4 regions of the Kitasatospora sp. NPDC091335 genome follow, and region 1 is predicted to be linked to each of the others. Evidence: riboswitches for the same ligand, from Rfam matches in the RefSeq annotation. Region 1 holds a riboswitch; each other region holds the start of a gene.
What was found. A riboswitch is a leader RNA that binds a small molecule or an ion and turns the genes downstream of it on or off. The one in region 1 is predicted to bind cobalamin.
Positions count from the first base shown of each region.

Region 2: another riboswitch for cobalamin. It lies ahead of ACIQOW_RS32980 (cobalamin biosynthesis protein); the one in region 1 lies ahead of ACIQOW_RS21925 (HoxN/HupN/NixA family nickel/cobalt transporter).
Region 3: another riboswitch for cobalamin. It lies ahead of ACIQOW_RS12915 (FecCD family ABC transporter permease); the one in region 1 lies ahead of ACIQOW_RS21925 (HoxN/HupN/NixA family nickel/cobalt transporter).
Region 4: another riboswitch for cobalamin. It lies ahead of metE (5-methyltetrahydropteroyltriglutamate--homocysteine S-methyltransferase); the one in region 1 lies ahead of ACIQOW_RS21925 (HoxN/HupN/NixA family nickel/cobalt transporter).

Region 1 is NZ_JBIVUM010000010.1:97,812-104,763, forward strand. Features, by position in the region: gene nusB (transcription antitermination factor NusB) at 60-497, opposite strand; gene efp (elongation factor P) at 502-1,065, opposite strand; gene ACIQOW_RS21915 (M24 family metallopeptidase) at 1,142-2,248, opposite strand; gene rpmG (50S ribosomal protein L33) at 2,508-2,672, shown strand; gene ACIQOW_RS21925 (HoxN/HupN/NixA family nickel/cobalt transporter) at 2,732-3,859, opposite strand; cobalamin riboswitch at 3,890-4,104, opposite strand; gene ACIQOW_RS21930 (metalloregulator ArsR/SmtB family transcription factor) at 4,186-4,569, shown strand; gene ACIQOW_RS21935 (hypothetical protein) at 4,621-6,294, shown strand; gene ACIQOW_RS21940 (AAA family ATPase) at 6,299-6,952, opposite strand, start outside.
Region 2 is NZ_JBIVUM010000020.1:104,074-111,025, forward strand. Features, by position in the region: gene ACIQOW_RS32975 (cobyric acid synthase) at 1-1,418, opposite strand, end outside; gene ACIQOW_RS32980 (cobalamin biosynthesis protein) at 1,415-2,398, opposite strand; cobalamin riboswitch at 2,497-2,630, opposite strand; gene ACIQOW_RS32985 (alpha/beta hydrolase family protein) at 3,033-4,139, shown strand; gene ACIQOW_RS32990 (hypothetical protein) at 4,793-6,118, shown strand; gene ACIQOW_RS32995 (CDP-alcohol phosphatidyltransferase family protein) at 6,296-6,952, opposite strand, start outside.
Region 3 is NZ_JBIVUM010000004.1:324,965-331,916, forward strand. Features, by position in the region: gene ACIQOW_RS12910 (ABC transporter ATP-binding protein) at 1-442, opposite strand, end outside; gene ACIQOW_RS12915 (FecCD family ABC transporter permease) at 439-1,518, opposite strand; cobalamin riboswitch at 1,640-1,765, opposite strand; gene sodN (superoxide dismutase, Ni) at 1,847-2,242, opposite strand; gene sodX (nickel-type superoxide dismutase maturation protease) at 2,420-2,878, shown strand; gene ACIQOW_RS12930 (CGNR zinc finger domain-containing protein) at 2,875-3,462, opposite strand; gene ACIQOW_RS12935 (amino acid ABC transporter ATP-binding protein) at 3,623-4,426, opposite strand; gene ACIQOW_RS12940 (amino acid ABC transporter permease) at 4,423-5,397, opposite strand; gene ACIQOW_RS12945 (ABC transporter substrate-binding protein) at 5,435-6,361, opposite strand.
Region 4 is NZ_JBIVUM010000012.1:227,140-234,091, reverse strand. Features, by position in the region: gene ACIQOW_RS25030 (enoyl-CoA hydratase/isomerase family protein) at 1-1,004, shown strand, start outside; gene mmsB (3-hydroxyisobutyrate dehydrogenase) at 1,001-1,888, shown strand; partial or broken gene ACIQOW_RS25020 (enoyl-CoA hydratase-related protein) at 1,885-2,352, shown strand; gene cobF (precorrin-6A synthase (deacetylating)) at 2,359-3,117, opposite strand; cobalamin riboswitch at 3,254-3,410, shown strand; gene ACIQOW_RS25010 (acyl-CoA thioesterase) at 3,686-4,180, shown strand; cobalamin riboswitch at 4,251-4,495, shown strand; gene metE (5-methyltetrahydropteroyltriglutamate--homocysteine S-methyltransferase) at 4,651-6,952, shown strand, end outside.

The DNA.
Region 1 (6,952 bases):
CGTTCCGTGAGGCCGATCCCCGGGGTCGACCCGCGAGGTCGACCCACGAGGTCGATCCGTCAGCGGCGGATGCTCGGCTTCAGCTCCAGGAAGCGGGCGAGCAGGCCGTTGACGAAGGCCGGGGAGTCGTCCGTGGAGAACTCCTTGGCGATCTCGACGGACTCGTCCAGGACGACGGCGTCCGGGACGCCGTCCTCCCAGATCAGCTCGTACGCACCGAGCCGCAGGACGTTGCGGTCCACGATCGGCATCCGGTCGAGCGTCCAGCCCACCGCGTACTGCTCGATCAGGTCGTCGATGCGACGGGCGTGCTGGACGTACCCCTCGATGAGCTCCATGGTGTACTCACCGACCTGCGGGGTGCCCTCGTCGGGCTTGGGCTCGCGAGCGCGGGCCACCCAGTCGGCGAGGACCCGCTGCGGGTCTACCCCGCGGTGGTCGGCCTCGAAGAGGATCTGGAAGGCCCGGGTACGGGCCTTGCTGCGTGCGGCCGACACGGACTTACTTCACCCGGCCGAGGTAGCTGCCGTCGCGGGTGTCGACCTTGACCTTCTCGCCGGTGGTGACGAAGAGCGGGACGGCGATCTCGGCGCCGGTCTCCAGGGTGGCCGGCTTGGTGCCACCGGTGGAGCGGTCGCCCTGGACGCCCGGCTCGGTCTCGGCGATGACCAGCTCGACGGCGGCCGGGAGCTCGATGTAGAGGACCGAGCCCTCGTTCTGCGCGACGGTGGCCTCGAAGCCCTCGAGCAGGTACTTGGCGGCGTCGCCGACGACGAGCGGCTCGATGGTCAGCTGGTCGTAGGTGCTCATGTCCATGAACACGAAGTTCTCGCCGTCCTTGTACGAGAACTGCATGGTGCGCTTGTCGACGTTGGCGGTCTCGACCTTGGTGCCCGCGTTGAAGGTCTTGTCGACGACCTTGCCGGTCAGGACCTCCTTCAGCTTGGTACGCACGAAGGCCGGGCCCTTGCCGGGCTTGACGTGCTGGAACTCCACGACGGACCAGAGCTTGCCGCCGTCCAGCTTGAGGACCATGCCGTTCTTGAGATCGTTCGTGGAAGCCACGGGCGCACTTACTCCTGGATATAGCTGTCAAGGAACCAAGGTTCGCGTCCTGCCGCCGACGGCCGGAGGGCCGCGGTCACAGGGCGAGGAGCTCCTTGGTGGTGATGGTGAGCAGCTCGGGCCCGCCCTCTTCGAAGGGGCGCACGACGAGCGTGTCCTCGATCCGGACGCCGCCCTTGCCCGGGAGGTGGACCCCTGGGCCGACGGTGACCGGCACGCGGCTGTCCAGTTTACCCATGTCCGACGGACCGAGGCGCGGCGCCTCCCGGATCTCCAGCCCGATGCCGTGGCCCACCGGGTGCGGGGAGGCCTCGGCGTGGCCGGCCGCCTCCAGCACCTGCCGGGCGGCCCGGTCGGGCACGCACTGCTCCACTCCTGGTCCGAGGGCCTCCCGCCCGGCCCGCTGGGCCCGGAAGACCAGCCGGTGCAGCTCCACCTGCCAGGGCGCGGGGGCTGCGCCGATCACGAAGGTACGGGCGGTGGAGACGCCGTAGCCCCGGTACTGGGCGCCCATCACCACGGTCAGGAAGTCGCCCTCCTCCACCCGGCGGTCGGTCGGCTGGTGGGCGGCCTGGCCGGAGTGGCTGCCGGTGCCGACCGAGACCGGGAAGGCGGCCCGGTCGGCGCCGTGGTCGATCATCCGGCGCTCCAGCTCCATCGCCAGGTGCCGCTCGGTGCGGCCGACCAGGATCGACTCCAGCAGCTCGCCGAGCGCCTGGTCGGCGATCTCGGCGGCGATCCGCAGGTCGGCGATCTCGTGCTCGTCCTTGACCACTCGCAGCCCCTCGACCACCCGGCCGAGGTCCACCAGCCGGGCCCCCTCGGCCAGGCCCCCCACCGCCCGGTGCCTGCTGACGGTCAGGTCGTGCTCCTCCACGGCCAGGCCCGACACACCGGACCTGGCGGCGGCGGCCGCGGCGGCCAGCGCGGTGTCCGCTCCGGTCGCCACCGGCATCCGGGCGACGTCCGGGGCGATCAGGTGCTCCCCCGAGTCGTCCGGGGGCAGGTCGTCCGGCAGCGCGAGCAGCGCTCTCTCCCTGGTGAGCAGCAGGGTCGCCCCACAGGGCGCGCAGCCCGTGAGGTACCGCACGTTCGCCGCACGGGTGACCAGGGCCGCATCGGCCCCCGTCGCACTGCAGTGCTCCCTCACCCGTTCCCGCCGCCCCGCGTACGCATCCGCCATGCGTCGAGCCTACGAACCCCCGGCCCGAAGCGCCCGCCGAGCACCCCCGACAGAACCCCCAGTACCCCTTGCGCGCCCCCCGCGCTTCCGTGCCCTCCCCCTCGGGCACGCGCCGGGTTCCCCGCTCCCCCGGGCGTCGGACGCCGGGAATGGGCGGGGCCGGGCCCACGTTGGACGGGGTGGAAATGAATTCCATTTCGGCGCACGGGCTCGGTCCACCGACCGGGACCCGCCGCCCCTGGCCCCAGGAGGACGCCCGATGGCCCGCAGCGAACTGCGCCCGGTGATCAAGCTCCGCTCCACCGCCGGCACCGGCTTCACGTACGTGACCCGCAAGAACCGCCGCAACGACCCGGACCGGATGGTCCTGCGCAAGTTCGACCCGGCCGCCGGCCGGCACGTCGACTTCCGCGAGGAGCGCTGACCCCGCCCACCCGGACGGCGCCTCCCCCCGGCGCGGGGAGGCGCCGTTCCGCGCACGGGTCAGTGCTTCTGTGCCCCCTGGCCGGGCGTCCAGCGCTTCTCGACGTGGGCGAGCTTCCAGTACCCGATCGCGATCGCCCAGACCACCACGAACAGCCCGGCGATGGCGTACCCGACGTTGTCCAGCGAGATCTCGGCGACGAACCCGGTGACCGGGTCGGTCAGGTCCAGCTTCTCGTGCAGCACCCCGACCAGCTCGATGGTGCCGATGATGAAGGCCACCGCGATCGACAGACCCGTGATGGTCAGGTTGTAGTACACCTTCCGCACCGGGTTGGCGAAGGCCCACTGGTACGCGAAGTTCATGAACGTCCCGTCCAGGGTGTCGAACAGGCTCATCCCGGCCGCGAACAGCAGCGGCAGGCAGACGATCGCGTACCAGGGCAGCCCGGAGGCCGCGCCCGAGCCGGCCATCACCATCAGGGTGACCTCGGTCGCGGTGTCGAAGCCCAGGCCCAGCACCATGCCGACCGGGAACATCTGGCCCGGCCTGGTGATCGAACGGGTCGCCCGGTTCAGCACCCGGGCCATGAAGCCGCGCGAGTCGAGGTGGGCCTCCAGCTCCTTCTCGTCGTACTGCCCGGCGCGCATCGAACGGAACACCTTGAGGATGCCGAGCAGCGCCGCCAGGTTGAGCGCGCCGATCAGGTAGAGGAACACGCCGGAGGTGGTGGTGCCGACCACGCCGAGCCACTTGTGGGTGGCCGACTCGTCGTCCATCAGGGTGTTCGCCAGCTGCGCGCCGCCCGCCACCAGGGCGGCCATCAGCACCACCATCGAGGAGTGCCCGAGGGCGAACCAGAAGCCCACCGAGACGGGGCGCTTGCCGTCCGCCATCAGCTTGCGGGTGGTGTTGTCGATCACCGCGATGTGGTCGGCGTCGAAGGCGTGCCGCATCCCGAGGGTGTAGGCGGTGACGCCCAGGCCCACCCCGAAGACCTGGGTGCCGACCTCGTACTTCTCGGGCGCGACCAGGAAGAGGAGCGTCCCGAAGGCCACCACGTGCATGGCCAGGATCACCCCCATCAGCCCGGCCGTACGGATGGTGTCCTCGCGCCGCCACTGGAAGCTGGGCAGCACCGAGGGCGCCGGATTCGCCCCGGCGGCAACGGTTTCGGGCAGGGTCATCTGCGGATCACGCTCCAGCACCTCGTGGAAAACCTCGTGAGATGCCGTGGCCGGTCTCCTGGCTTACGGGACGCCCGTACCCGCCTTCCCAGGTGCGCGGGGCACCCAGTGGCTCCATGGGTACGGACGACGCTCCTCCGCGGGCGGAGGAACGACCCGATCACAGTGGCGAGGGCCGCTCCGGACTGGGGACCCCTGAGGGTCCGTCACCGGTCTTCCCGAGCACCACGGCGGGCTACACCGTAGGGGCCCCGCCCGACCCGTGCAAGGCTGCGCACGTGCGCAGGTGTCCAGGATCACAGACCCTTGCCTGCGAGAATGCCGGCATGCATCTCGTACCTGCCGACCGCGTGGGCCACCGCACCATCGACGGGCACCGGGTCTGCGAGGCCATCGCCGCGATCGGCGATCCCGCGCACGTCCGGACCTGGGCCGAGCGCTTCTCGCTGCTCGCCGACCCCGGACGCCTCGCCCTGCTGCTCGCCCTCCACCGGGCCGGCCCGCTCGCCGTGACGGACCTGGCGGTCGCCACCGGCATGCGCGACCCCGCCGTCTCCCAGGCCCTGCGCCTGCTCCGCACCGCCGGGGTGGTCACCGGCGACCGGGACGGACGAGTGGTGCGCTACCGGCTCGTGGACGAGGCCATGCGCCCCCTCCTCGACGAGTGCGCCGCCGCCGAGCACCACGAGCCCAGCGCGGCGGCGGGCTGACCCCCACTCGGAAACCGTGCCGCGGCGGAGCCGGATGAGTACGATCATGGTGTGCCGTCCCACCCCCACGCCTGGCCCGCCGACCGCTGGAGCACCCGACCGGTCAGGGCCCGCGTGCTGGCGGTCGCCCGCACCCTCACCTCGGCCACCCGGGTCCTGGACGTCCTCACCCTGCTGAGCCCGGACGGCATCGAGCGGTACTTCACCGTCAACCCCGGCTCCGCCTTCGCCGACCGCGCCCTGGACGACTACCTGCGCGGCCTGCCCGGCTTCACCGTGCTGGACTGGGAGGACGCCGTCCGGCACCGCTTCGACCTGGCCGTCGCCTGCGCCGTCCACTCCTCCATGCACCGCCTGGACGCCCGCCTCGTCGTCCTCCCGCACGGCGTCGGCTACAACCGCCTGGTCACCGAGTCCACCGGCGACACGGTCACCGCCGCCGGCCTGTCCCGCAACGAACTCACCCACCGCGGACGGGTGTTCGTGGACGTCCTCGGCCTCTCCCACCCCGAGCAGCTGGACCGGCTTCGGGTCTCCTGCCCCGAGGCGCTGGACGTCGCCCGGGTCGTCGGCGACCCGTGCTTCGACCGGATGCTCACCAGCCGGCGCTCCCGCGACGGCTACCGCGCCGCGCTCGGCGCCACCGGCGGCCGACGGCTCGTCGTCGTCAGCTCCACCTGGAGCGGGCACTCGTTGCTCGGCCGCCACCCCGACCTCCCCCAGCGGCTGGTCCGCCGGCTGCCCGCCGACGAGTACACCGTGGCCGTCGTCCTGCACCCCAACGTCTGGAGCCGCCACGACCCCGAGGCGCTGCTCGACGACGCCCGCCGGATGGGCCTGCGCCTGATCCCGCCCCACCAGGGCTGGCAGGCCGCACTCGTCGCCGCCGACTGCGTGATCGGCGACCACGGCTCGGTCACCGTCTACGGCGCCGCCCTGGAACACCACACCGTGCTCGTCGCCACCGGCGCCGCCGAACTCGACCCGCACTCCCCCGGCTACGCCTTCGGCCAGGCCGCGCCCGTCCTCGACCCGGACGGGGACCTCGCCGCCCAGCTCGAACTCGCCCTGGCCCGGGGCCCGGCCGACCTCAGCGGCGTCACCGGCCGCTCGCTCGCCCACCAGGGCGAATCCGCCCACCTGCTGCGCCCGCTGCTCTACTCCTTCCTGGACGGACTCGACGAACCCGCGGACGAACCGGCCGTACCGCCCTACCCCAGGCCCGTTCCGCGCCCCGCGACCGCCGAGGGGCCCACCGCGTACGACGTCGAGGGAGTGAGCGAGGGCACCGAGGTCAGCCTCCGGCGCTACCCCTTCGACCCGCGCGACCACACCCCGCGCGGCTTCCACGCCCTCACCGACGACCACCCCGGCGACGCCCTGCGCCACACCGCCGAGGTGCTCGCCCGCACCGAGGCCCACGCCGAACGCCCCGCCACCCGCTGGCTCGCCGACACCGCCGCCGAACTGCCCGGCCTCGCCGTCGCGGTGGCCGCCCTCGGCCCGGCCCGCCACCTGCTGCGGCTGCGCGGCGGCCCGCTGCTGGAGGCCCGCGCCGAACCGGACTGGGGCCGCCCCGACCCCGGCATCGACCCGCTGCTGCTCGGCTCCGCCGTCGCCTCCTGGCTCGCCGACGGCGGCGACCCGGCCGGCCTCCCCGACCACGGACTCACCGTCCGCACCGGCGGCCACCGTACCCGGGTGTCCTTCAGTACCGGCCCGTAGGCTCCTAGGACGGGCCCTGACCGGCCAGTTCCCGCAGCCGTTCGCGGCTGCGCTCCGCCAGTTCCACGTCGCCCCGCTCCTCGGCGAGGCCGAGCAGCAGGGTGTGCGCCTGCGCCTCCTTGGCGTACTGGCTCCGCTCCCTGGCCTGCCGGGCGCAGTCGTCCGCCTGGGCGACGGCGAGGTCCAGCTGCCCGAGCGCCCGGTGGGCCCGGGCGCGGACCAGCGGCAGCTTCATCAGCATGTCCTCGTCCCGCGTCCGCCCCGCCTGGGCGGTGGCCCCGGCCAGCAGGGCCAGCGCCTCCCCGGGACGGCCGTCGGCGATCAGCGCCTGCGCCACGTTGTAGCTCTGGACGATCTCGCCGTGGTCGTCGCCCCGGTTCGCCACCAGGGCCAGGGTGAACCGCTCCACCGCGTCGGCCGGGCGCCCGTCGGCCAGGCAGAGCAGACCGTCCGTCTCGTAGAGCACCCCCACCACCTGACGGTCGGTCACCAGCGGGACCAGCTCCGTGGCGAGCGCCAACTGCTCGGCGGCGAGCCGGTGCTCCCCGCGCTCGAAGTGGGCCCTGGCGAGCTGGTTGCGCATCCGGACCACGGCGGCCGGCCGGTTGTCCCACTGGGCCGACTCGATGCCGAGCCGGTGGGCGGCGATCCAGTCCTG
Region 2 (6,952 bases), on a different contig from region 1:
CGGTCCAGCCGGGCCTCGCGCGCCGCGGCGAAGGAGGTGTCCGGCGCCGCGACGAACGCCCGGCCGGCCAACCCGGCCACCTCGCGCAGGAATTCGCGGCGGAACCCGTCGTTCTCCAGCGCGCCGTGCCAGGTCGTGCCCCAGACCGAGCCCACCCGGCAGCCGTCCAGGCCCTGCCCGTGGCCATCGGAGAGGAACACCTCCCCGCCGCCCTCGACCGTCACCACCCCGTGGTGGATCTCGTAGCCCTCCACCCGCTGACCGAACGCCTCGCCGACCGGCCGCGCCAGCACCTTCTCCACGCCGAACCGCACGTGCGTCGGCAGCAGGCCGAGACCCTCGACGGCGCCCGCCTTCGACTCGACCTCGTCCACGATCGAGCGCCCCAGCATCTGGTAGCCGCCGCAGACGCCGAGGAGCGGCAGCCCGGCCGCCGCCCGCGCCCTCAGGGCCGGCTCCAGGCCGCGTTCGCGCAGCCAGGCGAGGTCCGCGACGGTGGCCCGGGTGCCGGGCAGCACCACCAGGTCGGCGTCGGCCAGCTCCTCCGGCCGGGTCGCCCAGCGCACCAGCACGCCCGGCTCCTGCGCGAGCGCGTCCAGGTCGGTGAAGTTGGACAGCCGCGGGAAGCGCACCACGGTCACCCGCAGCACGTCCGCGCCGAGCGGCCCGCGGCCGTCCACCCGGTCCACCACGGTGGACAGGTCCAGCGAGTCCTCGGCGTCCAGCCACAGCCCCGGCAGCATCGGCAGGGTGCCCAGCACCGGACGGCCGGTCAGCTCGTGCAGCATCTCCAGCCCGGGCGCCAGCAGCCGCGCGTCGCCGCGGAACTTGTTGACGAACCAGCCCGCCACGTGCCGCTGGTCCTCCGCCGAGAGCAGCGCCAGCGTCCCGTACATCGCCGCGAAGACCCCGCCGCGGTCGATGTCCCCGACCACCACCACCGGCAGGGCGGCGGCCGTGGCCAGGCCCATGTTGGCGATGTCGCGGTCGCGCAGGTTGATCTCGGCGGGCGAGCCGGCGCCCTCGCAGACGACCACGTCGTAGCGGCGGCGCAGGTCGGCCAGGCACTCCAGGGCGCGCTCCAGCAGGACGGGCTTGCGCTCGCGGTAGTCCAGCGCGCCCACCTCGGCGACCGCTCTGCCGAGCAGCACCACCTGGCTGCGGCCGTCCGCGCCCGGTTTGAGCAGCACCGGGTTCATCGCCGCCTCCGGCTCCACCCGGGCGGCCTGCGCCTGCATCGCCTGGGCGCGGCCGATCTCGGCGCCGCCGGCGGTGACGAAGGAGTTGAGCGACATGTTCTGCGCCTTGAACGGCGCGACCCGCACACCCTGGCGGACGAGCCAACGGCAGATCCCGGCCGTCACCACGCTCTTGCCCGCGTCCGAGGTCGTCCCCGCGACCAGCAGCGCGTTCGTCATGCCCTTCCCCTCTTCTTCCCCAGGAACGCCCGCAGCAGGACGTGCCCCGAGACCGTCGTACCCAGCGCCAGTGCGCCCACCCGCCGGGACAGCGCGCAGGCCCGCTCGATGTCGTCCACCGTCACCGGGCGCAGCTCCGCGCCCAGCACCGGACGGTGCTCCACCCGCTCGCCGTACCGGAGCGTCCCGCCCAGCCGAACGCCCACCGCGCCGGCGAAGGCCGCCTCCGCCTGGCCCGCGTTCGGGCTCGGATGCGCGGAGCCGTCCCGCCGCCAGACCCGCCAGGCCGTCCTGGGCTCGGGCGCGGCGGCCACCGTCAGCAGCGCCGTCAGCCGGGCGCCCGGCCAGCCCGCCAGGTCGTCCAGCCGGGCCGAGGCCCAGCCGAACCGGGTGTGGCGCGGCGAGCGGTGGCCCACCATGGCGTCCAGGGTGTTCACGGCGCGGAAGGCCAGCAGACCGGGGGTGCCGGCCAGGGCGCCCCAGGTCAGCGCGTTCACCACGGCGTCGGCGGTGTTCTCGGCCACCGACTCGACCACCGCCCGGGCGATCTGCTGCTCGTCCAGTGCGCTCGGGTCCCGTCCGCACAGGTGCGGCAGCCGCTCGCGGGCGGCCGCGAGGTCGCCCGCGGCCAGCGAGCGGCCGATGGTGCGGGCCTCCCGGGTCAGCGAGGTGCCGCCGAGCACCGTCCAGGTCGCGGCCGCCGCCAGCGCCGCCCGGCCCAGCGGGCGCCGGCCCACCGTACGGTCCAGGGCGAGCGCGCCCGCCGCGACCGCGCCGACGCACAGCGCCGTGTACCCGGCTCCGGCGGCGCGGTCGTCGCGCCACAGCCGTCGCTCCAGGGCGGTCGCGGCGCTGCCGAAGGCGGCCACCGGGTGGCCCCGGCGGGGGTCGCCGAAGCGGGCGTCCGCGGCGTGGCCCGCGACGGCGCCGAGCGCGAACGCGGCGGCGCGGGTCAGCGGGCGCGGGGTCAGCGGGCGCACGGCGGAAGGCAGCTCGAAGTCCGGCGGGGCGGGGCAGCCTGCATCGGGTGCGTGTCCTCACTCAGGGTCCGCGCCCTGGATCGACGTGACGGGGGCGAGAGTCTCCTGGCTTCCGGGTCGGACGCACCCTCGGAGCCTTCCAGCGGCCTTCGACGGCCCGCCGTGGCGATGTTCCGAGCGTGCTCCCCGGTGACAGTGGCGGGACCGCGCCGGACTTCCACCGGCTTCCTCTCCATGCCCTCCGTTTGGCCCCAGGATCCCATCACGGGCCAGAACCGGGAGTCAACCGAGGTCACGGAGGGGTTGGTCACACCCGGACATCGCTGACGCCCCCTCCGATCGCCCGACCCGGCACCGGCCCGGTCCGCTCTCGCCGGCTCCCGTCGCCAGTCTCGCCACTCCCACCACTCTCGTGACTCTTGTGACTTTTCACCGGGACGAGCCCGTCCCCTTCCGCCTGGGTACCTCCGATCGCCCCCGTCCTCCTCGCCACGGGCTTCTGGCACCTCCTCAGCACCGCCGGGGCATCGCCCGCATGACCCGGATGGCCCAGTCCGGTGGCCGGGCGGGCGGGGCGCCGGTGAACTGGTGCCCGAGCACCGTCCGGTGCGTGAGCAACAGAGCGGGGAGCGAAATGCGTTGGGGAACCGCCGCCGTCGTGGCGGCCGCCGCGGTCGGGGCCGCCGTGCTGGTGGTCGGCCGCCGGGCCTCCGAGCGGATGGTCCGTCCGGCGACCGCCGTCCAGGAGTCCGGGCCGGTCGTGGTCCGCGGTCTCGCTCCCGGACGGATCACCTTCTCCCGCGGTCCCGAGAGCCTGCGCCCCGGCCGCTGGGCGGTCGAGTGGGCGGACGGCGGGCACGCGGTCGTCGAGGAGGTCCTGCACCGCGACGAGCAGAGCGTCACCCGCCGGCTGGTCCGCGCCGACCTGGGCACCCTCACCCCCGGCACCGAGGTTCGCTTCACTCCCCGCGTCCACCTCGGCGACCCCACCGAGGCGCTCGGCCTCGCCTTCACCGACACCACGGCGGACGGCGAACTCGGCGCCCTGCCCGCCTGGCGACTCGACGGCCGGCGCGGCACCTGGGTGATCCTGGTGCACGGCCCGGAGTCCGACCGCGGACAGACCCTCCCGGTGCTCCCCGTCCTCGACCGGCTCAGGCTGCCCGTCCTCGCCGTCACCTACCGCGGTGACGAGGGTGCCCCCGCCTCCCCGGACGGGCTCAGCCACTTCGGCGAGACCGAGTGGCGCGACATCGAGTCGGCGGTACGGCTGGCACTCGACAACGGTGCGGGCAAGGTGATCCTCTACGGCTGGTCCCTCGGCGCCACCATGGTCCTCCAGACGGCGGCCCGCTCGGCCTGGTCGTACGCCATCCGCGGGCTGATCCTCGACTCGCCCGTGCTCGACCTGCCGGCCTCCGCCCGCCGGGACGCCGCCCGGGCCGGCTTCCGGGGCGTCGCCGCCGAACTCGGCGCCCTCGCCGCGGAGGGTCGCACCGGCGTCGACCTCGCCGACTTCAGCCGGATCGCCGAGGGCACCGACCTGCGCGTCCCCACCCTCCTCCTGCACAGTCCGGCAGATCCGATCGCCCCCTTCCGCACCGCCGAGAAGCTGGCCGCCGCCCACCCCGACGTGGTCAGCCTCCGGGCGTTCCCCGGCGCCGGCCACGCCACCCTCTGGAACGCCTCCCCCGATCACTACACGGAGCTTCTCCGCCGCTGGCTCACACCGCTTCTCTAGGGCGGGACGTGCCCGTGGGGGAGAGGCCCGCCGGGCTCCGGCGCTTTTCCCGAGAGCTTCACCTGTTCACGAATGAACGTTTCTCTATTTCGCCGGGCGGCACGAGAAGTCGAACCGGCCGACTTCTCGTGCACTATGACCCCGCCGGTCCGTGCGCCATCCGTCCGGATTGGGGCTGGACAGCCCCGCCGGGCGTTGGCGGAACGGGATTCCCCCAGGAAATCCACCCCCTCGGCCGGGGCAAAAACTTGCCCCTCCTCTCAACCCCTGTCGCTACACAGTGTGACCGGTCGGACATTCCCGGCGACGGAGGCGCCTTGGGTGGCATGGCCGTGTCACACGTTTCCGGCCAGGCAGTTTGCCGTGGTTGCCCGATCTTGCGGAGGTGGCACAGGCGGTCGCCCGGTCGTACGGACAACCGGATGTGACAGAAGGCCGGTACAAGGGGAAGACTGCTCGACGTGACGTCTCGGAACCCGCGCGACCGTGATGCCCCGCTCCCGCCGACGATCGGTACCGGTGCGACGGTGACCCGTCTCCCCGGAACGGCCCAACGGCCCGCCGGTGGCAGGCAGGGCGGGGCGGGTGTCCCCCGTAACGGAGTACCCCGGCGACGAGGGCCCGCTCCGGCTCCCGGTCGGGGCCGGGTTCCCGTGCCGGAGGGCTTCCCGGCACCCTCCGAGCTGGCGCCGCTGGCCCGCCGGATGCTGGTCGACGCCGTCCGGATCGCCCGCTGGGCCGGCGAGCTGTCCGAGGTCGACAAGCGCGGCGAACTGCTCCCGGACGACGCCCGGACGGCGGGCCGGGCGCTGGCCATGACCGTCGGCGCCGCCGCCAAGGCCTGGGGACAGGCGCTGCTGGTCGGCCTGGTGGAGGCCCGGGACGGCGGAGCCGGCCCCGGCTGGCGCCTGCACGCCTGGGAGCACGACGACGAGGCCGTGGTGCGAGGCTGGTCGGCGCTGTTCGACGCCTGGACCCTGCTCGCCCCGGTGCCGCCCGCCGCGCTGCGCGGCGTGTTCGCCGTACTGGCCGGGCAGGCCGTGGACCAGGCCCCGCAGCTGCTCTCCTTCCTGCACCTGGTGGACGGCCCGGTCGCCGAGAGCGAGCTGCTGGAGCTGCTGCGCCGCGGACTGGACGAGCGACGGGTCGGCGCCGGTCTCGGCGGTCCGGGCCTGTCGCCCGTGCCGCACGCCGCCTCCGCCGTCTCCGCCGTCCGCGGCACCTGCCGGGCGCCGCAGATCGACACCCCGCCCGCGCCCTCCGACGTGGCCGCCGTCCTGGACTGGATGCTGGACGGCCTGGCGGCGGTCGGCGCCCTGGTGCGCAGGAACGATGCCGCAGAGCTGTCGCCGCTCGGCCACTGGGCGGTGCGGGCGAAGCTGGAGGAGATCTGCACGGTCGCGCAGACCGCGGCCGGGCACATCGAGCAGAGCGCCTTCGAGCTGCTGAACGCCTGTGCGGACTACTCGCCGGGCCCGGCCCGCGCCGAGTTCCGCGCCTGGGTCGCGGCGCGTCCGGCGGACCGGGCGGTGGGCGAGCTGCTGGACGCCGCTCAGGGCGACGACGCGCTGGTGCGCGGGCTCGCCTTCGAGGCGCTGCGGGTGGCCGGGGGTCCGGCCGAGCAGGCGGTGCGCGCGTCGGTGGACGAGCCGGTGCTGCGTCCTTACGCGCTGCTCTGGCTGGCGGAGCGCGCGGACGAGGGCGTCTCCCCGGCGGACGTGCTGGGTGCGGAGGATGCGGCCTGGCTCTGGGTGGACACCGCGGCCGCGGTGCTCGACCACGGTGAGACGGAGCTGCTGGTGGGCCACGTCGAGGGCGCCTCGGCCGGCGACCCGGTCCGGCTCTTCGCCAGGGCCCGGCAGTCCGGGCACCCGCGGGCGGCCTCGGTGCTGACGGCGGTCTCGGGCGTGCACCCGGACCCGGTCGTGGCCCGGGCGGCGCGGCGCTCGGCGTTCAGCGTGCACACCGGGGGCGCCTGAGTTTTATGACAATTGCGGAGGAGTCCGGGGTCCGCAGCGACGGCCGCCCCGGCGTCCGTACCGACGGTGTCTGAGCCCGTACCGACGACGCCCCGGCTGTCCCGGCTGTTGTGACACACGAGGAAGGGCCCGGAACCAACAGGTTCCGGGCCCTGACTCTTATGACAATTGCGGGGATCAGCCGACCCGCGACTCCGCCCGCCGGGCGCGGACGTCGCCGACCTTCTGCCCCACCTTGCGGCGGATGACCAGCAGCGGCGCCATCGCGGCGAGGGTGATCTGGGCGAACGCACCGACGTGCATCAGCCTGTCGCCGCCGGGCAGGCCGGTGGCCCACGCGGCCAGGCAGCCGATGGAGACCACGATCCAGCAGAGCGTGGCGGTGGCCAGCAGCCCCTGCGGCTTCGGGTACTCGATCCGGCTGACCATCAGGTACGCCGCGCCGAAGATGGCGAGCAGACCGGGCAGGAACGGCGGGTCGAGCAGCACGATGGCGATCACCGTCATCGCGCCCATCGGGCAGGGCATGCCCTGGAACACCCCGGGCCGCATCTTCACGGCCGAGAAGCGGGCCAGCCGCAGCACCACGGCGAGCAGCACGGTGATGGCGATGAGCGCCGACAGCTTGCTGTTGGAACCCTGGGAGACCATGCCCCAGACCGCGACGAAGTAGGCCGGCGCGATGCCGAAGCTGATCAGGTCCGCCAGGTTGTCCAGTTCCGCCCCGAGGGCCGAGGAACGCAGCTTGCGCGCCACCAGGCCGTCGAAGAGGTCGCACATCGAGCCGATCAGCAGCAGTGTGACCGCGGTGGCGGCGCTGTGCCGGTCCGGAGC
Region 3 (6,952 bases), on a different contig from region 1:
CGGCGCGGACCTTGCGCAGTGCCCCGGCGCAGCGCTCCTCGTCCCCGTCGGACGGGGCGCCGAAGCCCCGGCGGTGCGGCAGCCGGCCCATGGCCACCACCTCGGCCACCGTGAAGTCGAACTCGGCGGAGTGCTCCTGGGTCAGCGCGGCCACCCGGCGGGCCGACTCGCGCGCCGTGAGCGCGTGCAGGTCGTCGCCGGCGAGCCGGACGACGCCGCCGGCCGGCTTCAGCACCCGGTAGACGCAGCGCAGCAGGGTCGACTTGCCGCTGCCGTTCGGGCCGACCAGGCCGACCACCTGCCCGGCGGCGGCCGCCAGGCTCACCTCGTGGACCAGCCGGGTGCCGGCCAGCTCCACCGAGACGGCGTCGACGGCGAGGTCCTGGGCCAGGGCCGGGCCGGTGGCTCCGGCCGCTTCGGACGGCGTGGTCACGTCGGTCATCGGGTGCCTCCGAAGGCCTGGCCGCGGCGGCGCATCATGATCAGGAAGGCGGGCACGCCGAGCACCGCGGTGAACACCCCGACGGGCAGTTCGGCGGGCGCCAGCAGGGTGCGCGACGCGATGTCCACCCAGACCAGCAGCAGCGCCCCGGCGAGCGGCGCGATCACCAGCACCCGGCGGTGCCCGGCGCCGACCAGCATCCGCGCCAGGTGCGGCATCAGCAGTCCGACGAAGCCGATCGCCCCGCTGACCGCGACCACGGTGCCGGTGACGGCGGCGGTCACCACGAACAGCTCGCGGCGCAGCCGGTCCGGGTCCACGCCGAGCGAGGCGGAGGTCTCGTCGCCCATCGCGAGCGCGTCCAGCCGCCCGGCGGCGCAGGCCAGGTAGGCGAGGCCGGCCAGCACGGTGACGGCGGCGATCGGCACCTTGCCCCAGGTGGCGCCGCCGAGGCTGCCGAGCAGCCACATCATGGCGTCCCTGGCGGCCTCGCCGCGGTCGGCGGCGAAGACCATCAGGGTGGTGGCGGCGGAGAAGCCGTAGGACAGGGCGGTGCCGGTGAGCACCAGGCGCAGCGGGGTGAGCCCGTACGCGGTGCGGGCGGCGAGGTACACCAGCGTCATGGCGGCCAGCGCGGAGCCGAAGGCGGAGGCGGAGATCGCCCACACCCCGAGCGAGGCGAAGGCGCCGAACAGCAGCACGGCGTTGGCGCCGACGGCCGCGCCGGAGGAGATGCCGAGCACGAAGGGGTCGGCCAGCGCGTTGCGCACCAGGGCCTGGACGGCGACCCCGCAGGCGGCGAGTCCGGCGCCGACCACGGCGGCCAGCACGGTGCGCGGCAGCCGGATCTCCCAGACGATCGCGTACGCGGCCGCCTCGTCCGCCTCCAGCCGGCCGCCCGTCAGCCCGGCACCCAGCAGTCGCAGCACCCGGGGCAGGCCGAGCCCGGAGGAGCCGAGGGCGACTCCGCAGACCAGCGAGAGCAGCAGCGCGGCGGCGAGGCCGGCGGCGAGCGGGACGACGGGTATCCGGCGGGTGGGCGGGCCGGCTGCACGGTCTGCGGGTGCGCGGTTCACGGGTGCGCCTTGCCTCGGGCCGCGGGTGCGCCGGGCCGGGCGCGTGCCGGGGCGTGCCGGGGCGCCGGTCCCCTCGCAGTCCGCGGCGAGTTGTCGGGAGGTCAGCGGCCGGGGGCGATCGGGCTGGCGCGGCCGTACGGGCGGGTACGGGCCGTGCTCACCGTTGCGGGTCAGCGCCGGATTCACACCGGACTTCCCCCTCGGACGCCCTGGCAGCATAACAGCCACTCAGGGCAGGCAACCCTTACCGGGCAGGGCTGGACGTGAACGCACGACCGCCCCCGTCCGACGGTGCGGACGGGGGCGGTCGGCTGGCGACGCGTCAGGCTCAGGCCTGCTTGGTCTCCCAGAAGATCTTGTCGACCTCGGCGATCAGGTCCAGCAGGGCCTGGCCGGTGGCCGGGTCGGTGGACGCCTTGGCGGCCGAGGCGGCCTTCAGGGTGTCGTTGACCAGCTGGTGCAGCTGCGGGTACTTCTCGAAGTGCGGAGCCTTGAAGTAGTCGCTCCACAGCACCGAGATGTGGTGCTTGACGGCCTCGGCGCGCTGCTCCTTGATGATGACGGCGCGGGCGCGGAAGTGCGGGTCCTCGTTGGCCTGGTACTTCTCCTGGGTGGCCTTGACGGACTCGGCCTCGATCCGGGCCTGCGCCGGGTCGTACACGCCGCAGGGCAGGTCGCAGTGGGCGTGGGCGGTGGCGCGCGGTGCAAACAGACGAGAGAACATGGGAGTCCTTCCTTAGATCGTCTTCCCGCGCCCGAGATTACCCCTCCGTCCTCCCGGTTTCGCGATCGGGCGGGGGGCCCAGGGCGAAAGACGGACCAGGAAACGGGCCAATCCGGACATCGAACAGGTGACGGCCCGTACGGCAGACTGGGGGCGGGCCGAGCGGGAGGAGGAGCCGTGGAGCGGAGCACGCGGCCGGAGGGCGCCGGAGCGGGGCGGCGGGGCCGGGGCGGCGTGCTGCCGCTGGGGCTGGTCGACGTGGCGGGGCCGTCCATGGTGCCGACCCTGCGCGAGGGCGACCGGCTGCTGGTCCGCTACGGCGCGCCGGTCCGGCCGGGCGCGGTGGTGCTCTTCCGGCACCCGTTCCAGCAGGACCTGCTGGTGGTGAAGCGGGCCGCCGGGCGCCGGGCCGAGGGCTGGTGGCTGCTGTCCGACAACCGTCCGGTGGACAGCGACAGCCGCAGCTACGGCGCCGTGCCGGACGAGCTGGTGCTCGGCCGGGTGCTGCTGCGGCTGCGTCCCGACCCGGTCTGGCTGGCGCCGGGCCGCCGGCTGGAGCGGCTGCTGCTCACCCCCCGGCTGGCCCGGCTGCCGGGCCTGGCCCGCCGGTTCGGCGTGTGGGTCGAGGAACCCTAGGCCCCGGCCCCGGCCCCGGCCGCGGCCTCCTGGCGCTTGCGGGCCCGGTAGGCGGCCACGTTGGCGCGGGTCGCGCAGCGGTCCGAGCAGTAGCGGCGGGAGCGGTTGGTCGAGGTGTCCAGGTAGGCGTTGCGGCAGGGCGCGGCCTGGCAGATGCCGAGCCGGTCGGCGCCCAGCTCGGTCAGGTGGACGGCCAGGCCCATGCAGGCCACCGCGCTGAAGTGCGCGGTGGCGGTGGGCGAGTTGTCGGCCAGGTGCAGGTGCCAGCGCGGCCGCCCGGCGTCGTCCAGGAAGTCGTGCCCGGAGATCAGCGGGCTGACGGGGTACTCCATCAGCAGGCTGTTCAGCAGGTCGACGCCGCGGATCTCGTCCCCCTCGGCGGCGGCCTCGAAGACCCCGCGCAGGCGGGTCCGCACGGCCCGGAGCCTGGGCAGGTCGGACTCGTCGGCGAGCGTGGCGGCCCGCGAGGAGTCGGAGAACAGGCCGCGCACCGCCTCCACGGAGGTCAGCGCGTCGGTGCCGCGCTCGGGCTCCTCGGTGTTCACCAGCCGAACGGCGAGATCGGCGTACGCGGCGAGCTCCACAGGGGTCCTTCCAGAATGCGGTAACGGGCTTACTGCCTCCAGCCTATTACCCGGGCGGGGACTCCACCCTACGGCCCGGGCGGCGGCTGCGGCCCACGGCCCGGGCGGAAAACGGTCGGCGCCCGGCAGGGGAGGCCTGCCGGGCGCCTGGGGCACGGGTTCAGAGCACCTTGGACAGGAAGGCCCTGGTCCGCTCGTGCTGCGGGTCGGTGAGCACCTCGCGGGGGTTGCCGGACTCGACCACCACGCCGCCGTCCATGAACACCAGCGCGTCGCCGACCTCGCGGGCGAAACCCATCTCGTGGGTGACGACCACCATGGTCATGCCCTCCTCGGCGAGGCCGCGCATGACGTCCAGGACGTCGCCGACCAGCTCCGGGTCGAGCGCCGAGGTGGGCTCGTCGAAGAGCATCAGCTTGGGCTTCATGGCCAGCGCGCGGGCGATCGCGACGCGCTGCTGCTGGCCGCCGGAGAGCTGCGAGGGGTAGTTCCGCGCCTTGTCGGCGAGGCCGACCCGCTCCAGCAGGGCCATCCCGCGCTCGCGGGCGTCGGCCTTGCTCTCGCCCTTGACCTGGACCGGCGCCTCCATGACGTTCTCGACGGCGGTCATGTGCGGGAACAGGTTGAAGCGCTGGAAGACCATGCCGATGTCGCGCCGCTTGAGGGCGACCTCGCGGTCCTTGAGCTCGTGCAGCCGGTCGCCCTTCTGCCGGTAGCCGACCAGCTCGCCGTCCACCCAGAGCCGGCCGCCGTTGATCTTCTCCAGGTGGTTGATGCACCGCAGGAAGGTCGACTTGCCGGAGCCGGACGGGCCGATCAGGCAGAACACCTCGCCCTTCCTGACCTCCAGGTCGATGCCCTTGAGCACCTCGACCAGGCCGTAGGACTTGTGCACGTTCTCGGCGCGGACCATGGGCTCGGCGGACGCGGCGGCGCCGGCCGGGGTCTTGGTCAGGTCGGTCATACGTGACCACCTCCCTCGAGGCCGGGAACGACGTCGGCACTCGTCTTCGGGGCGGGCTTCCCGGCGAACAGTCCCCGCAGCCGTTGCAGCGGGGTGGGCGGGAGGGTGCGGTTGGAGCCTCGGGCGTAGTGGCGCTCGATGTAGTACTGACCGATGGTCAGCACCGAGGTGAAGAACAGGTACCAGAGGCTGACCACGATCAGCAGCGGGATGTTCTGGTAGTTCCTGGAGTAGATGACCTGGCCGGCCCGGAAGATCTCCTCCAGGGAGATCACCGAGACCAGCGAGGTGGTCTTGAGCATCGAGATGGTCTCGTTGCCGGTCGGCGGGATGATCACCCGCATGGCCTGCGGCAGGACGATCCGGCGCATGGTCTGGAACCGGCTCATGCCGAGCGCGTGCGAGGCCTCGGCCTGGCCCTCGTCCACCGACTGGATGCCGCCGCGGACGATCTCCGCCATGTAGGCGGCCTCGTTGAGGCCGAGGCCCAGCAGTGCCGCGACGAACGTCGGGATCAGCACGTTGGTCTGCTCGGACCAGAACTCCGGCCCCCACGGGACGCCGATCGACAGCTTGGCCCAGATCAGGCCGAGGAAGTTCCAGAACACCAGCTGCACCAGGACCGGGGTGCCGCGGAAGATCCAGATGTAGACCCAGGCGACGCCGGCCAGCAGCGGGTTCGGGGACAGCCGCATCACCGCGAGGATGATGCCGCCGACCACGCCCATGAGCATGGCGAGCACGGTCAGTTCCAGCGTCACCAGCAGGCCGTGCATGATGCTGTCGTGGAACAGGTACTGACCGACGATGTCCCACTTGAAGGCGGGGTTGGTGAAGGCGGCGCTCAGCAGCATGGCCGCGAGCACGGCGATGACGACGGCGCCCGCCCAGCGTCCGGGGTGGCGGACCGGGACGGCCTTGATGATCTCAGGCCGCCCCCTCTGCGCCGTCCCCTTGTCCAAAGAGTTCACGGTGTGGCCTCGGGGGAGAAGATGAAGCGTACGAGGGTCAGCTGACGGCGCCGTTGACGGCCGACTTTTCGATGGCACCGGCCTCGACACCCCACTTGGTGAGGATCTGCTTGTAGGTGCCGTCGTCGATCAGCGACTGGACGGCGCCCTGGATGGCCGGGGTGAGCTTGGAGCCCTTGGCCAGGGCGACGCCGTAGGGGGCCGTGCCGTAGGTCTCGCCGACCTTCTCCAGCTGGCCGCCGGACTGTTTGATCGCGTAGTCGACGACCTGGGAGTCGGCCATCAGCGCCTGGTCGCGCCCGGAGACCACGGCGTTGGTGACGTCCGTCTGGAGGTCGAACTTGTCGCCGCCGTTCTGGACGCCCGGCTTGCCGGCCTTGGCGCAGTCGGGGTCGCGGGTGTCCTTGATCTCGTCGGCCTGGGTGGTGCCGGTCTGGACGGCGACCTTCTTGCCGCAGAGGTCCTTCGGGTCGACCTTCTCCGGGTTGCCCTTCTTCACCGCGACGGCGCTGCCGGAGTTGAAGTAGGTGACCATGTCGACGATCTGCTCGCGCTCCTTGTTGTCCGTGAAGGACGACATGCCGAGCTGGAACTTGTTCGACTGGATGCCGGGGATGATCGCGGTGAAGCCGGAGTCCTGCACCTCGGCCTTCAGCCCGAGCTTGGCGGCGATGGCGTTGGCCAGGTCGACGTCCATGCCGATGACCTTGCCGCTGTCGTCCTTGAACTCGTCCGGCGCGTACGACGCGTCGGCGCCCACCACGAGCTTGCCGGCCGTCTTGACGTCGTCCGGGACGAGCGCGGCGAGCTTGGGGTCGGCCTTGACCTCGTTGACGGTGGCGGAGGCGTTGGGGGCGCCGCCGCTCTCGGTCTTGCTGCTGCTGCAACCGGTCAGCACGAGGGAGACGGAGGCGGCGACGACGCCGGCTGCGAAGAGCCGGTTGCGCTTGGTACGGGCGGTCATGAAGGGGGATCTCCATCCTGGGGGAGAGAGGTCGGGCGGAGCGCGCCGCGGGAGCGGCGCACCGGAACAGCGAGCCGGACGTCCGGGTACGGGTGCGTGGTGCCGTACGTCGTCGTACGTGCAGGCCGGGTCGTGCAGTTGCCCGGGTGCGCGGGAGCCACCCGGGGCCTTACGAGGTACTGCTTCCGCCACCCTCCGCCGAGGTGGACGTTGACCGAACCGCCTCGACCAGGGGCCTGCTCGATCCGAGATGGGGGGAATCCTGCCATCTGATGACGGTCAGGTGGCCCTCATCCAGATCAAAATCGGATAACGAGGGGTCACGCTGTCCGCTATTCGGACTTATTCCGTGACCCTGTCACTCTGCGCATAAGTATGCGGACCGGTGGGTGTCGTTCCCGGAGGCCCGCCGCCCGCGCCCCGGATGCCGCCGCCGGTGGTCCCGGCCTGCCGGGCCCACCGGCGGGTGTGTCAGAATTCGTCACCGGGTGACCCCCGAACGCTCGAACCAGACCGACGAGCCCCGACAGGCTCGGGGTGCTCAGGAACGGAAGCCTCAACGCGGCTCCGTATCCGGGGCTCCGACTCCCC
Region 4 (6,952 bases), on a different contig from region 1:
GCCCCAAGGCCCTCAACGCCCTCACCCACGCCATGGTGCTGCGGATCGCCCGGGCCCTGGACGACTGGGAGCACGACGACGCCGTCGCGACCGTGGTCGTCACCGGCGCCGGCGAGCGCGGGCTCTGCGCGGGCGGCGACATCGTCGCCATCCACCGCGCCGCCACCGGCGGGGACCGCGCCGCCGCCGAGCGGTTCTGGCGCGACGAGTACCACCTCAACGCCCGGATCGCCCGCTACCCGAAGCCATACGTGGCACTGATGGACGGCATCGTGATGGGCGGCGGGGTCGGCGTCTCCGCGCACGGCAGCGTCCGGATCGTCACCGAACGCAGCCGGATCGCCCTGCCGGAGACCGGGATCGGCTTCGTCCCGGACGTCGGCGGCAGCTACCTGCTCGCCCTCGCCCCCGGCGAACTGGGCACCCACCTGGCCCTCACGGCCGGCGCGGTCGGCGCCGCGGACGCCCTGCTGTGCGGGTTCGCCGACCACTTCGTGCCCGCCGGGCGGCTTCCCGCCCTGCTGGACGACCTGGCCGTCCGGCCGGTGCACGACGCGCTGGCCCGGCACATCGCGGCCGCACCGCCCGGCCGGCTGGCCGGGCAGCGGGAGTGGATCGACCGCTGCTACGCCGCGCCGACCGTCGAGGAGATCGTCGAGCGGCTGGCGGCGGCCGGCGACCCGGCCGCCGGAGAGGCCGCCGACCGGATCGCCGCCAACTCGCCCACCGCCGTCAAGGTGACGCTCGCCGCGCTGCGCCGGGCCCGGGCGCTCGGCCCGCTGGAGGCCGTCCTCGACCAGGAGTACCGCACCTCCTGCGCCGCGCTCGCCACCGCCGACCTGCCGGAGGGCATCCGGGCCCAGGTGATCGACAAGGACCGCACCCCGCGCTGGAGCCCGGCCGACCTGGCCGCCGTGCGGGACGCCGAGGTCGACCGCCACTTCGCGAGGCTGGGCGAGCGTGAGCTCGGCCTCTCCACCACGAGCACCCTGGAGCGCTGGTGAGCCTGAACATCGGATTCGTGGGGCTGGGCAACATGGGCGGCCCGATGGCCGCCAACCTGGTGGGGGCGGGGCTCCGGGTGACCGGCTACGACCTGGCGGAGGACGCCAGGGAACGCGCGGCCGGCCACGGCGTGGCCGTGGCCGGCTCGGCGGCGGAGGCGGTCGCGGCGGCCGAGGTGGTCGTCACCATGCTCCCCGCCGGGCGCCACGTCCTGGAGTCCTACCGGGAGTTGACGGCGGCGGCGCCGCGCGGCGCGCTGTTCGTGGACTGCTCCACCATCGCGGTCGGGGACGCCCGGATCGCCGCAGACCTGGCCCGCACCGCGGGGCACCTGGCCGCGGACGCGCCGGTCTCCGGCGGAGTGCCCGGGGCCGAGGCCGCGAGCCTGACCTTCATGGTGGGCGGCTCCGACGGCGAGTTCGCCGAGGCGGAGCCGGTGCTGGCGGCCATGGGGCGCACGGTGGTGCACTGCGGCCCGTCCGGTGCCGGGCAGGCCGCGAAGCTCTGCAACAACATGATCCTCGGCGTCTCGATGATCGCGGTGAGCGAGGCCTTCCTCCTCGGGGAGAGCCTCGGGCTCAGCCACCAGGCGCTCTTCGACGTCGCCGCCACGGCCTCCGGCCAGTGCTGGGCGCTCACCACCAACTGTCCGGTCCCCGGGCCCGTCCCGGCCAGCCCGGCCAACCGCGAGTACGCGGCCGGGTTCGCCGCGGCGCTGATGGCCAAGGACCTCGGGCTGGCCGCCGACGCGGCCACCGCCTCCGCCCTGCCGGCCGAATTCGGGCGCCGGGCAGCCGAGTTGTACGCCTCCTTCGCCCAGGGCGAGGCGGCCGGACTGGATTTCTCGGCCATCATCACGACGCTGGGAAAGGGTGCCGAGTGACCGGCTACGAGACGATCCTGGTCGAGCGCAGGGGCCGGGTGGGGCTGATCACCCCGGACCGGCCCAAGGCACTGAACGCGCTGAACACCCGGCTGATGAACGAAGTCGTGGCCGTGGCAACGGAGTTCGACCGTGACCCGGAGACCGGCTGTCTGCTGGTCACCGGCTCGGAGAAGGCCTTCGCGGCCGGCGCCGACATCAAGGAGATGCAGTCGCTCGAATTCGTCGACGCCTACCTCGGCGACTGGTTCGCCGCCTGGGACCGCTTCGGTGCGCTGCGCAAGCCGGTGGTCGCGGCGGTGGCGGGCTACGCGTTGGGCGGCGGCTGCGAGCTGGCGATGCTCTGCGACGTGCTGCTGGCGGCGGACACCGCGAAGTTCGGGCAGCCGGAGATCAAGCTCGCTGACGCGCCGCGCCGCCCCACCCCCGGGGCGGCGCACCGTGTCCCGACAGCCGTCAGCCGTCAGCCGTCAGCCGTCCGACCGGCGCAGCAGGTAGGTGTCCATGATCCAGCCCTTGCGCGCGCGGGCCCGCTCGCGCAGCTCGCGGATCCGCGGGGCGGCCTCGGCAAGCGGCCCGGAGACGAGCACCTCGTCCGGGGTGCCGAGGTAGGCGCCGTAGTGGATCTCCAACCCCGCGGGGTCGACCTCGGTGAAGGCGGCCCGGCCGTCGAGCATCACCACCACGTCGTCCACTCCCTCGGGGAAACCCTCGGCGAGGCGGCGGCCGGTGGTGATCTGCACCGGGCGGCCGACCCGGGTCAGCGTGGTGCGGTGCGCGGCGGCGAGCGCGGAGACGCTGCTGATGCCCGGGATCACCCGGTACTCGAACGGCACACCGCCCCGGGCCGACACGTCGTCCACCACGGCGATGACGCTGTCGTAGAGGGCCGGGTCGCCCCAGACCAGGAACGCGCCGCTCTCGCCCTCGCCGAGGTGCTCGGCGACCAGCCGCTCGACCAGATCGGCGCGGCGGACGCGCCAGTCGTCCACCGCGGCCGTGTACGCGGGAGTGGCGCGGTCGCGCTCCGCGTCGGGCACCTCGACCACGCGGTGCCCCGGCCGGCCGTGCTCGGCGAGCATCCGGCGGCGCAGGGTGATGAGGTCCTGCCGCTCCTCGTTCTTGCCGAGGACGAAGAAGACGTCGGTACGGCCGAGGGCCTTGACCGCTTGCAGGGTGAGGTGGTCGGGGTCGCCCGCACCGATGCCGATGACGAAGATCTGCCGCATGGGGACATTCTGCCGTCCGGCCCCGCGCGTGGTCCCCCGGGCCGGGTCAGGCCGGTGGGCGGTGGCTGTGAGCTGCGCCGATGGACGTAAGCTGGCGGGGCAGCTGGTTCGCCCCGTCCGCCAGGCGGGGTGTCGCAAGAGGGAACCCGGTGCGAGTCCGGGACTGCCCCGCAGCGGTGAGTGGGAACGACCGCCGTCATGTGCACCGGCCCGGAAGCGGGCCCGGGAAGCGACGGCCAGTAGGTGCCCGTCCCGGTTCGGCCGGGAGGGCGTGCCCACGAGTCCGAAGACCTGCCGCTGCCCGCGTGCCGTGCCGGCCCGCGGTCCCACCAGGACCCCGAGGGCGGGTCGACGGTGCAGGCGGGACGTGTCCGGACCGCTGCCTGCCCCTTCGCGTGCCCGGGGTGTGCGAAACCGCGAAGGAGAGTTCCGTGAAGCGGAACACCGACCACGATCCCCACGAGCCCGTACGCCGTGGACACCGGCCCGGGCCCGACGGCCCGCGGAGCCGGCACGCCGGGCGTCCGGCCGTGGCCCCGTCCGGTGCCCCGAAGGGCGGGCCGTCGCTGTGACCAGCCCCTCCGTGCTCTCCCGCACCCCGGCCGAGTCCGCGGTGACCCTGGCCCACATCATGAGCGACCACGACACCAACCTCTACGGGACGGTGCACGGCGGCGTGATGATGAAGCTGATCGACGACGCGGCCGCCGCCGCCGCGGGCCGGCACGCCGGTGTCACCGCGGTCACCGTCTCGGTCGAGGAGATGTCGTTCCTCGCGCCCGTCCGGGCCGGAGACCTCCTCACCGTCCGGGCCCGGGTCGACCACGTCGGACGGACGTCGATGGACGTGTCGGTGGCGGTGACCTCGGAGCGGTGGAACCTCACCGGGCCCGTCACCAGGGTGGCGACGGCGCACCTGGTGTTCGTGGCGGTCGACGCCGAGGGCCGGCCCCACCGGGTCCCGGAGCTGCTCCTGGAGAGCGCCGCCGACCGGCAGCGCGGCCGGGTGGCACGGGAGCGGCGGGCCCGCAGGACCGAGCCGGAGCTGGAGCCCGCCGAGTAGCGGCCCGCGACGACGTCCCACCATGCGGACGCCTTTCGAGATTTCCGCCTCGGCGCCGCCGGTTTGCCCCTAAGCTGACGGAGCAGCTGGTTCGCCCTGTCCGCCAGGCAGGCGCGTCGCAAGAGGGAACCCGGTGACGCCTTTCGACTGGCCAGTCCGGGACTGCCCCGCAGCGGTGAGTGGGAACGACCGCCGTCATACGCACTGGGCCCGGGAACGGGTCTGGGAAGCGACGGCCAGTAGGTGTCCGCCCTGGTGAGGCCGGGGAGGGCGCGCCCACGAGTCCGAAGACCTGCCACTGCCCGTGCGCGACCGTTCGCGTGCGGCCATCCGGTGACCTCGTGGGCGGGTCGGCGACCATACCCGGCGGGGCCGTGCGCGTGCACGGGTATCCGTCCGGTTCGTCATCCCTTCGCGTCCTCGTGCCGTCACCGGGCACTTGAGGAATCAGGCTCGCGAAGGAGAGTCCCTTGACCACGAAGTCCGCAGCCGCGGCGAGCGTCGCCACCGTGCACGGCTACCCCCGCCAGGGCCGCAACCGTGAACTGAAGAAGGCGATCGAGGGGTACTGGAAGGGCGCCGTCACGGCGGAGGCGCTGCTGGCGACCGCCGCCGACCTGCGCCGGACGAACTGGGCGCAGCTCGCCGAGGCCGGGATCGAGGAGGTCCCGACCGGCGACTTCTCGCTCTACGACCACGTGCTGGACACCACCGTGGCCGTCGGCGCGATCCCGCTCCGGCACCGGGAGGCGGTGGACGCCGACGCGCTGGCCGGGTACTTCGCGATGGCGCGCGGCACCCAGGACGTCGCGCCGCTGGAGATGACGAAGTGGTTCGACACCAACTACCACTACCTGGTCCCCGAGTTGGGGCCGGACACGGTGTTCGCCGCCGACCCGGCGAAGGCGGTCGGCGAGCTGCGGGAGGCGCTGGCGCTGGGCCACACCGCGCGGCCGGTGCTGGTCGGCCCGGTGACGTACCTGCTGCTGGCGAAGCCGGCGCCGGGAGTGGCCGAGGACTTCCAGCCGATCACGCTGCTGGACCGGCTGCTGCCGGTCTACGCCGAGCTGCTCGCGGCGCTCAGGGCCGCGGGGGCCGGCTGGGTGCAGCTGGACGAGCCCGCGCTCGTCCAGGACCGCACCCCGGCCGAACTCAACGCCGCCGCCCGCGCCTACCGCGAGCTCGGTGCCCTCACCGAGCGGCCCAAGCTGCTGGTCGCGAGCTACTTCGACCGGCTCGGTGAGGCGCTGCCGGTGCTGGCGAAGGCACCGGTCGAGGGCCTGGCGCTGGACTTCACCGGCCCGGCCGCCGCGAACCTGGACGACCTCGCCGCGGTCGGCGGACTGCCCGGCAAGCGGCTGGTGGCGGGGGTGATCGACGGGCGCAACATCTGGATCAACGACCTGGAGAAGTCGCTGGCGACCCTGGCGACCCTGCTGGGCCTCGCCGGCACGGTCGACGTGGCGCCGTCCTGCTCGCTGCTGCACGTGCCGGTCGACGCCGCCGCGGAGCGCGACATCGACCCGCAGATCGCCCGCTGGCTGGCCTTCGCCCGGCAGAAGGCCGGCGAGGCGGCGCTGCTCGCCCGGGGCCTGCGCGAGGGCACCGGCGCGGTGACGGCCGACCTGGCCGCCAACCGCGCCGACCTGGCCTCCCGGGCCGGCTCGCCGATCACCCGCGACCCGGCGGTGCGCGCCCGCGCCGCCGCCGTCACCGCCGAGGACGCCCGCCGGGCCCAGCCCTACCCCGTCCGGGCCGAGGCCCAGCGGGCCCGGCTGGGCCTGCCGCTGCTGCCGACCACCACCATCGGCTCCTTCCCGCAGACCACCGAACTGCGCACCGCCCGCGCCGACCTGACGGCCGGACGGATCGACGCGGCGGCCTACCGGGAGCGGATGGAGGCCGAGGTCCGCGAGGTCATCGCGTACCAGGAGAAGGCCGGCCTGGACGTCCTGGTGCACGGTGAGCCCGAGCGCAACGACATGGTCCAGTACTTCGCCGAGCAGCTCACCGGCTACCTCGCCACCCGGCACGGCTGGGTGCAGTCGTACGGCACCCGGTACGTGCGGCCGCCGGTGCTGGCCGGCGACATCTCCCGCCCCCACCCGATGACCACGGAGTGGTTCCGCTACGCCCAGGGACTCACCGAGCGCCCGGTCAAGGGCATGCTCACCGGCCCGGTCACCATGCTCGCCTGGTCCTTCGTCCGCGACGACCAGCCGCTCGCCGACACCGCCCGGCAGGTCGCCCTCGCGCTGCGCGACGAGGTGACCGACCTGGAGGCGGCGGGCGCGGCCGTCGTCCAGGTCGACGAGCCGGCCCTGCGCGAGACCCTCCCGCTGCGGGCCGCGGCCCGCCCGGCCTACCTGGACTGGGCCACCGAGGCCTTCCGGCTGGCCACGTCGGGGGTGCGGGCCGAGACCCAGATCCACACCCACATGTGCTACGCCGAGTTCGGCGCCATCATGACCGCGATCGACGAACTCGACGCGGACGTCATCTCGTTGGAGGCCGCCCGCTCGCACATGGAGGTGGCCGGCGAACTGGCCGGGGCGGGCTACCCGCGCGAGGTCGGTCCGGGCGTGTGGGACATCCACTCCCCGCGCGTCCCCGGCACCGGGGAGGCCGTCTCGCTGCTGCGCGCGGGCCTGGCCGCGATCCCGGCGGAGCGGCTCTGGGTCAACCCGGACTGCGGGCTGAAGACCCGCGGCTGGCCGGAGACCCGGGCCTCGCTGGAGAGCCTGGTCGGCGCCGCCCGCCTGCTGCGCGAGG